Regions from separate parts of the Enterococcus gallinarum genome, predicted to be linked through region 1. Evidence: predicted binding sites of a transcription regulator. Region 1 holds the regulator's gene; each other region holds the start of a gene.
What was found. The regulator NrdR, encoded in region 1, represses ribonucleotide reductase genes. The targets are predictions, from matches to a motif close to ACACNATATATNGTGT.
Positions count from the first base shown of each region.

Region 2: the regulator NrdR is predicted to act here: its motif matches at 1,363-1,378, upstream of HED61_RS00865 (deoxynucleoside kinase).
Region 3: the regulator NrdR is predicted to act here: its motif matches at 1,593-1,608, upstream of nrdD (anaerobic ribonucleoside-triphosphate reductase).

Region 1 covers NZ_CP050816.1:2,304,580-2,307,868, reverse strand. The annotation lists gene HED61_RS11465 (CsbD family protein) at 116-448, shown strand; gene HED61_RS11460 (FusB/FusC family EF-G-binding protein) at 755-1,396, shown strand; gene nrdR (transcriptional regulator NrdR) at 1,597-2,097, shown strand; gene HED61_RS11450 (replication initiation and membrane attachment family protein) at 2,112-3,289, shown strand, end outside.
Region 2 covers NZ_CP050816.1:189,932-193,220, reverse strand. The annotation lists gene mvaD (diphosphomevalonate decarboxylase) at 1-98, opposite strand, end outside; gene mvk (mevalonate kinase) at 91-1,023, opposite strand; gene HED61_RS00865 (deoxynucleoside kinase) at 1,438-2,082, shown strand; gene HED61_RS00860 (magnesium transporter CorA family protein) at 2,178-3,080, shown strand; gene HED61_RS00855 (pentapeptide repeat-containing protein) at 3,085-3,289, opposite strand, start outside.
Region 3 covers NZ_CP050816.1:1,834,106-1,837,394, forward strand. The annotation lists gene nrdD (anaerobic ribonucleoside-triphosphate reductase) at 1-1,540, opposite strand, end outside; gene HED61_RS09060 (ABC transporter ATP-binding protein) at 1,838-2,602, shown strand; gene HED61_RS09065 (FtsX-like permease family protein) at 2,592-3,289, shown strand, end outside.

The DNA.
Region 1 (3,289 bases):
TCAAAGAATATTCTGAAAATTTGATTCAGTATACCATATCTTTAAATGAAGCGCATACGTATCTTTTGTCAATCGAAGAAATTCTTGCTATGCTAATAAAAAAGGAGGAATCATCATGGGATCATTGAAAGACGAAAAAGATGTAATTGTTGGTTCTGCAAAAGAAAAAATTGGTGAATGGATCAATAATGAAAAAATGGAACAAGAAGGAAAAGAACAGGCAAATGAAGCAAAAGCCAAAAAAGATCACCGTCAACAACAGGTAGACGAAATTGAGGATCGGCATGATGAATTAGATGCTCAACCAGGTGATAAAACATCAGAAACACTTGGTCGGGACCGATTGTTAAACGAAAATGAAGACACAGATGCTGCAAAGATCTCTTCAACCGAACGACGGGATGCTGATCATTTGAAACATTATACAGGAATCGAAGAAAAACTCTAGACAGGATCTGGAGTTTTTTTATGATAAACCATATTCGTCAATCAATATAAATAGATAAAAAAGAAGGAAATCCTGTTTTAAAAGGTATCAATAATTCCACTTTGACAAGAAAAGGATGCTGTCTGCGGACAATGATTGACAACCCCTGAAGGAAAAACTATAATAGCCAATGACTTTCCATAAAAAAAAGGGAAGTCCAGGAGGTGGTCAACAAATGCTGAATTCTGCATTGTCCTTGACTGTGGTCAGAGGAATTTATCAGTAATATCTTTTGTTTTTTCATTAAAGAGAGGATCGATATCTATTATGACCACCATTGAACCCTATCAATTTCATTTCATCAAACATCAAGTCCAACAATTAGTTCGGACTTATCAGTCTGTTAATGATCGCCATACGATTCGCACAGTTGAAATGTTAACTGAAGAAGCCATTCAACCATTTTTTTCTGAGGAGGACAAAGAAGCACAGTCTCTGATTCGTCAATTTTTTGATTCATCTTTGACGATGTCAAAGAGCTTGACCATTCTTGAAGCACTAAAAAAGAATGTCCGACCTTTTCAAGTGCCTTCAGTCAAACAAACAGAGAAACTGTTTCGTAAAGTAAAAAAATTAAAAGTACCTGATTTTTCCCAAACAGACCTTCGTGATTATACGTATTTGGCTTGGGATGACATCGGCAGTCAAAGTAAATTTATGATCGTAAATACTCAAAAAGGCTACCAAGGAATCTATGGTCATTTATCTACAGAAGTAAAAAAAGGAATCTGTCCTTTATGTCAGCATGAGTCTACTGTCTCCATGTTTTTATCGTTGACAAAAAGTGGTGGCGATGGAACATACACCAAACGAGGAAATTACATTTGTCGCGACAGTGAGCAATGCAACCAACAAATGGAACAACGGGAAACTCTGGATGAGTTTGTGTCACTGTTACAAATGAGATAAGGAGGAGAACGACAGAATTGATTCTGTCGTTTTTCTTTTGTGGCTAAAAAAACAACCGTCACATTATTTAAATTTGTAATATTTCTTTCGCTTGAAAGACTTTACCTATTAGATAAAAGAATTTCATGTTATAATTAAGCATATAAATCATCGCTGTCTCGCCATCATTCGAGACACGGAAGAGAGAACGGGGTGGAACTATGCAATGTCCAAAATGTCATCATAACAATTCTCGAGTGATTGATAGCCGCCAAGCCGACGATGGTCGCGTGATTCGCCGCCGCCGCGAATGTGAAAACTGTGGTTATCGATTTACCACATTTGAACGAATTGAAGAAGCACCATTATTAGTTATTAAGAAAAATGGCGCTCGTGAAGAATTTAATCGTGAAAAGATATTAAGAGGGTTGATACGCTCTGCTGAAAAAAGACCCGTTACAATGGAACAAATGGAAAAAATTGTTGATCATGTGGAGAATCGTGTGCGAGCACTAGGTGAAAATGAAGTTTCGACAACGATGATTGGCGAATATGTCATGGAAGATCTAGTCGACTTAGATGAGATTGCTTACATTCGGTTTGCTAGTGTCTACCGCCAATTCAAAGATATGTCAGTCTTCTTAAAAGAATTGCAGGACATCGTTGAAAAGGCAAAAGAACCAAGTGATCCGCAAGAAACAGCAGACAATCAAGAGGAATAGGAGGTCCCTGAATGGTGGGCAACATATTACCAAATCAATTGTATCGTGTCTTCAAAAGTCGTCCACTAACAACTGAAGGGAAGGATGCGCTGATTCATCTTTATCAGCCAATCATCGAAAGTGATGCCTTAGCACTCTATCTGACACTGACTGCGGATCAGCAGGATCCGCAAGAAAGTGAGTTTATTCATCTAGATATTTTGAATGCGATGAATGTAGGGTTACAGCGTTTTATTCAAGCACGAAATAAGTTAGAAGGAATCGGCTTACTCAAAACGTTTGAAAAAGAAGATGACGAGTTAGGAATCACATTTTTGTATCACCTGCAAGAGCCAGTTCATGCGAGCGATTTCTTTCAAGATGAACTCTATAGTTTCTTATTGCTTAACCATGTTGGAGAGCGAAAGTTTCGACAACTTGTTTCGTTGTTCCAACCAGCAAAATGGCAAGCAGAAGGCTATCAAGAAGTTACGGCTTCTTTTATGGATGCTTATCGCTTGGATACACAACAATTTGCAGCCAATGAAGAGGAATTACAGGAAGTCAATGGCAAATTCCAAGACACTCAAAGCAGACTGGTGTTAGATGAACAACAACTAGATTGGGATTTTCTTCTTTATGAAGCTCAACGTCGCTACATCCGTGCAGACAATTTCGATAAAGATTTTCGGCAAAAACTACTCCTATACCATTCATTATACGGCTATGATGTGATGGAGCTGTTGGATCTGATGACAGATTCGGTTTCTTTAACTACTGGGAAAATCGATCAGAAGGCATTAGAACAATTGATTTTACAAAAAACACGGACGCGTTTTACCAAAACTGTAAATAAAGTGGATCCCACTTCAGATGAAGAGATCCGACGATTTAATACATTAAAACAAAATGGGTATAGTGATAACGATCTAGCATTGATCCGCGAAAGTGAGAATAATGCGCCGATGGCATTCTTGAAAGCAATCAAAGCTGAAAAAAAGAGCTTTGTCACAGACTCCGAACAATGGCTGCTAAAAAGCTTAGTGGAACGCTCGCCATTATCCAATAGTGTGATCAATGTTCTTATTCATTATGTGTTAGTGGTACAGAACAATGCGGCTTTGCCAGCAAGTTATGTCAATAACATTGCGGCACAATGGTCTGAATTGCAAGTAAAAACCGCGGAAGAAGCGATCAAGCATGTACGGGACTT
Region 2 (3,289 bases), 1.3 Mb from region 1:
AAGCTGTTATTCATTGGCAAGATCAGTGTTTCGTTCTCCTTGCCCCAATATTTGATCAAAGCAATATTCGTGTAGGCTCGCGCCTTTCCTTTATACATGTTCGTAAGCTCCTAATCCTTGAATCCAAGTGGCATGGGCGCCATTGGACAATAAAATACGGCTGATCACTTCAGCCTGTGTTTTTGTTTGAGTCAAAGCGATCATACAGCCACCGCGGCCACCGCCCGTCAGCTTTGCGCCAAAAGCGCCGTTGGCTAATGCCAGTGACACGAGATCGTCCAGGTTTTGATTGCTGACACCTAGTTGCCGGAGGGTCTCATGTGCGTGGGTCATTGCCTGACCTAGCTGCGTCAGCTGATTATGTAAGATAGCTTCTTTAGCGGTCTTTGCTAAAGAACCTAAGCGGCTGATAGCCTGACTCGTTTGGTGTTTTTGCGTTTCAAACAGATGCGCGACGCTTTTGACAGCTGTGCGGGTCTGACCTTTGATCCCTGTATCGGCGACTAACAAAAAGCCATCGATCGTCAATGGAAAAGAAGTAATCGGCTGCCCTTTGGTAAAGTAGATCGCCTCGTTGCCGCTTGTTGCTGCAGCATCAATACCGCTAGGATTTCCATGCGCGATTTTCTCAGAAAAATCGACATAATCCAATAGCCGTTCTTTTTTTAACTCTTTGTGCTGCCAATCAAAAAAGGCCCGAGTCAACGCAACTGCAACTGCCGCACTTGAACCCATTCCTCGTTCTGAAGGGATTGTACTAACGATCGAAACAGAAAAGGGACCGGTTTGATGGTCTTGCTGCAAGCGATGAAGAAGTTCTTTCACATTTTTTAAATGCGAAGGAGCTTCTTCTAGTGGGCCGTGGTAATAATTGGAGGTTAAATCATTCGTTAGGCTGGCAGTGATCGTCACGTGGACCTTTGCGCCAGCAAATGGAAAAGCGATGGCGGGTTCACCATAGACGACCGAATGTTCACCCATTAATATGATTTTCCCTGTAGCTATGCCAGTACCGAGTGACATTCATTATCCTCATTTCTCTTAGAACTGCAGCAGAAGTCAAAAGAATGTCTCAGAGGAAGCAGCAGGCAAAAAAATAAAGGTTCCCCTTTGATCCTGTGAGTCATTCTTTTAAACTAAGCTGCAATCTACTTAATAATTACTAGTGATTTCATCATAGATCCTTGTTTTTCCGTTAGAACAGAAAAGTTCGCAGAAAAACGAATAAAAGATTCTTTCTTATTTTACTAGAAGAAGGCTGTTTCGTTAAGCATTCCGAAAAAGAAATCGTAAAAAACTGAAAATATTTAAACTTTTATTGAAAATTTTTTGTTTTTATGCTTCAAAAGCGCTGGGTTGACGATACAATATCTAGTAGTGTATAGTTGATTACGCAAATGAAACATACAATATTTAGTGATGAGTGAGTTGGGGGATATGAGCGTGATCGTATTAGCAGGAACTATCGGCGCAGGAAAATCAAGTTTAACTGCATTGTTAGCTGATCATTTAGGCAGTCAAGCATTTTATGAGTCAATCGATGATAATGAAGTGCTGCCGTTGTTTTATGCCGATCCAAATAAATATGCTTTTTTATTGCAGATTTATTTTTTGAATAAACGTTTTGATAGTATCAAAAAAGCATTGAATGATGATAATAATGTATTGGATCGATCCATTTATGAAGATTCACTGCTTTTCCATTTGAATGCTGATTTAGGACGAGCAACGGATACAGAAGTTCGGGTTTATGATGATTTATTGGCCAACATGTTGGAAGAATTGCCTTATGCAGCTCATAAAAAACATCCAGATTTATTGGTCCATATTCGGGTTTCTTTTGAAACTATGTTAGAACGGATCAATAAACGGGGACGGGAATATGAACAGTTATCCTTTGATCCTACCTTGTATGACTATTATCAAGAATTGAATCTGCGGTATGATCAATGGTATGAAGAATACCAAGAAAGTCCAAAAATCCAAATCGACGGCGATCAATTCAACTTTGTTGAAGATCCAGAAGCAGCCCAAAAGGTATTAGCGATGGTCGACGAAGCACTGGCAAAAGTGCGCAAATAAAGCAACAGCTGGAGTCCAGCCCATAAAAGTGGGGATTCCAGCTGTTTTCTTTTATAATAGAAGAAAGCGAACATGTAACGTGTGGAGGGAAACCAGTGGAAAAAAAACGATTTTACAATGGCCGTTATGAATGGATTCAAGTGGATCAACAAGACAGTAGCAGTATTGCGCGTTTACAAAGACAGCACCAGTTGACTGATGAGATGTTAACTTACTCATTAGACAAGAATGAACGTGCCCGTGTGGAGTTCGATACTGATGACCAAGCATTGTTGTTGGTGTTCAACGTACCTCAACAAGAAAAGAAAGACAATCATTTTGAAACAAGTCCGATGACGTTTATCTTAAAAAAAGATCGGCTGTTTACTTTTTCTTCGAGAAATACCCAATATGTGATTCCGATGATGGAACGGATACTCGTGCAAAATCCTTTGCAAACACCGATTCATTTTCTTTTTAATAGTCTTTTTTTGATCTCAGGAACTTTTTTTCCTTTAGTCGAAGAAGTCAATAGCGATCGCGTGCATCTCAATCAACGGCTGCGGGAAAAGACCACCAATAAAAATTTGTTGGAAATGTCTGACTTGGAGATCGGACTCGTTTATCTGGTTTCGGCAACGAAACAAAATGCCGTTTTATTAGAACAGATCAAAGCTTTGTCATTCTTTCGTTTAATGGACGACAATGAAAAAGAGCAGTTGGATGATGCACTGATCGAAGCGAAACAAGCCGTTGAAATGACTCAGTTAGCGTTTCAAATTCTGGAACAATTGTCAGGTACGTACAATAATTTGTTGAACAACAACTTGAACGACACGATGAAATTCCTGACTGTTTGGTCGTTGTTGCTGACGGTACCATCGATCGTTACCAGCTTCTTTGGCATGAACGTTCCATTGCCCTTCACGAATACCGTGTTTGGCTGGGGAATCGCTCTGCTGATCAGTTTAGTCTTGTCAGGATGGATGTTGATTGCACTCTGGCGCAGAATCAAGTGATGCTTCAGTCAATCACTAGACCTAACCCCGCTGCAATCACTAATGCTTGTTCTTGGTCAACGATCAATCCCCGCAACAATTCTTGCGAAAGAGCGATTTTCTGGAAAGGATTGGTCCGCAGATCCAGCTGATAGAGTTTGGTTCGGAACCAATTACTGTTTGTCAGCTGATTGTGTTGCAACTGGAGATTTTTCCATTGGACTTCGTAA
Region 3 (3,289 bases), 470 kb from region 1:
CTAAGGAAACAGTAGCACGTTTATTTTTGAACAACTCGTTGACACTGTCTTTGCGATCGAGGCGTTTGCCGAATGCGCCATACATGTATAGGATTGGTGCATTTGCCGGACTCGCTTCTTTGCAACGTTCTACTCGGTAAACAAGCGCATCTTTGACGATTTGCAGACGCTGCTCCAGAAGAGACCAGAATTTGTCGCGATCTCCGTTAGCTTCTAGGGCAATGCGGGGAATATTCAATGTTACGACCCCGAGGTTCATCCGTCCTACATTGACTTCTTCGCCATGTTCATCTTTCCAGCCTTGCAAGAAAGAACGGCAGCCCATCGGTACTTTGAAACTACCCGTCAATTCAATCAACTTGTCATAATTCAAGACATCTGGATACATCCGTTTCGTTGCGCATTCCAGAGCCAATTCTTTGATGTCGTAGTTTGGATCTGTGGGTTCCAGATTTACGCCGCGTTTGATACTGAAAATCAGCTTCGGAAAGATTGCTGTCCGTTTTTCGCTGCCAAGTCCGTTGATCCGGATCTGTAAGATTGCACGTTGGATTTCTCGCTCAAACCAGTTTGTTCCCAGACCAAAGCCTAAGGAAGTGAAAGGTGTCTGTCCATTTGAAGTAAACAAAGTATTGATCTCATATTCCAAACTTTGCATCGCATCGTAAATGTCTTTTCTTGTCTTGTTCTTCGCGTAAGCTTCTTGGCGATCCTCGCCGTCGATCCATTCACGCGCATCTTGCAAGTGTTTTTGATAGTTCAATTCAGCAAAAGGTGCAAGTAATTCATCCGTCCGGTCTGCAGAACAACCGCCATATTGACTAGATGCCACATTGGCAATGATTTGAGAGATCTGAGCTGTCGCCGTTTGAATCGATTTTGGTGATTCGACTTCTGCGTTTCCGATTTTGAAACCATTGTTCAGCATGCCTTTGAAATCGATTAGACAGCAGTTAGTCATCGGAGTATAAGGATGATAATCTAAATCATGATAATGGATATCACCTTTTTGATGGGCGTTCGCCACATGAGGGGGCAGCATTTTCAAGCCGATGGATTTCCCTACGATCCCTGCAGTCAAGTCTCTTTGAGTATTGAAGACATTGCTGTCTTTATTGGCATTTTCGTTGACCACTGTTTGATCTTTATTCATTAATTTATTGATCGTAAAGTTGATATCCGTCGCTTTGCTGCGTTCAAAATCGCGACGTGTCCGATAGTTGATATACTCTTCGGCCAATGCATATTCATTTTTTGCTAATAAAATATGCTCAACGATGTTTTGGATTTCATAAATTTTAACGTTTTTGGTAAACCGTTCGGCGATCTCATGATCGATTCCTTCTACGATTTCTAAAATCCGTTCATGATCGAGGGGAGATAGTTCTCCTTTAACTTTTCTTTGGGCTTTTACTAATGCATCGTAAATTTTTTGGTCATCGAAATCTACTAAGCGACCATCACGTTTCACGATCTTCAATTGGGTTAATTGAGGATGGCTACCCCCGCTTTGTTCAGTATTTCTCTTTAAGTCCATCATTACTATCACTCCTTATCTTCTCCAATATCATAAAACAAAATATGGTTTTCGGCAACTATATATAGTGGCTTTTATTCGCTAAATAATTCATTATGCACAATATGTAGTGTATATTCAAAAGCGGTTTTCAATAAAAACTTGATGATAACAAGGACTTGCATGTTTCACGTTTCACAAAATGAATAAAAATTGTAAAAAATTTTTATGTGTAAAAACGAAGCAGGGGCGATAGAGAAGAAAATATGCTACCATAAAGAAAATATGAAGAAAAGTAGAAATAGATCAAGGAGAATTTGCATGAAAAAAATGATCGATGTGAAGCACCTGACAAAAACCTATGGAACCCGCTTCAATCAAACCAAAGTCCTAGACAATCTTTCTTTTTCCGTTGATCAAGGGGAATTTGTGGGGATCATGGGACCAAGTGGTGCTGGAAAGACGACACTGATGAATATCCTTTCCTCCATCTTACGTCCGAGTCTAGGTTCTGTTGCAATCGGAGGACAAGAAATCACCCGCTTGTCAGAAAATGAGCTAAGCGATTTTCGCCGAAAAGAAATCGGCTTTATTTTTCAAGATTTTAATTTACTAGACACGTTGACTGCCAAAGACAACATTATCTTACCACTGGCGATCGACCGTCTTTCGGTCAATGAAGTTGACCGGCGATTGGCACATCTGGCGAACTTATTGGGAATCGCTCATTTGTTAGACCGCTACCCAGAAGAACTATCGGTCGGTCAAAAGCAACGGGTGGCCGCCGCCAGAGCAATCATCAGCCGTCCTTCCGTGTTGTTTGCAGATGAACCCACGGGATCCTTAGACTCAAAAGCGGCGACAGAGCTGTTGCGTTATTTAGCTGAAATCAATCTGCAAGAAGATATGACGATTCTCATGGTGACCCACGATCCTTTCACTGCAAGTTATTGCAATCGGATTTTGTTTATTAGAGATGGTGTCTTTTTTGCAGAGGTAGTCAAAAAAGGGTCCCGCAAAGAGTTTTTCGAAAAAATCATCGATATGCAAGCGACGATTGGAGGCGGGGATCGCCATGCTCTATAAAATTGGCTGGCGCAGTTTTTTGCAGCAGTTTCGCAATTATGTCGTTTACTTTGTGTGCATGATGACGGCAGTCATGATTTTTTATTCATTTAGTGCTATGATGAATGACCGTTTGCTGACTCAACGAGTGCAGCAAGACATTCGCATCGATGGCGTATTAGGTTTTGGTAGTACGATCGTTGCTGTTGTGGTGCTTTTTTTTATGCTAAGTGCCAATCATTTCTTCTTGAATCAACGGCAAAAAGAGATCAGTGTTTATCAGCTCCTGGGTTTGCGCAGAGCAAAGTTAAGCTGGCTGCTGCTGAGAGAAACGTTCCTCCTAAATCTTTTTTCCCTTGTTGTGGGCATTTTCATGGGGATTATATTTTCGAAATTTTTCTCAATGATCTTGATTCGAGTGATGGGACTATCCATCACTAGTCATTTTTTTAATTCGCCTCGTTCGATTTTGACTACCGTGTGGGTATTTTTGCTTGCCATGGTAGTTTTGAGTGGTCAAGTGGTTTTGTTTGTCTGGCAGAATCCTTTGATTGATCTAGCGAAGAACAACTATACACTGCCAGTGAGCAAAATGAAGTGTCGCCCATTTCGGATGGCAATGGGGATCATCGGTTTGCTTCTGTTAGGGATCGGCTATTACTTAGCTCTGACGCTACGAACGACACTGGAGCGCTATATTAATTATAC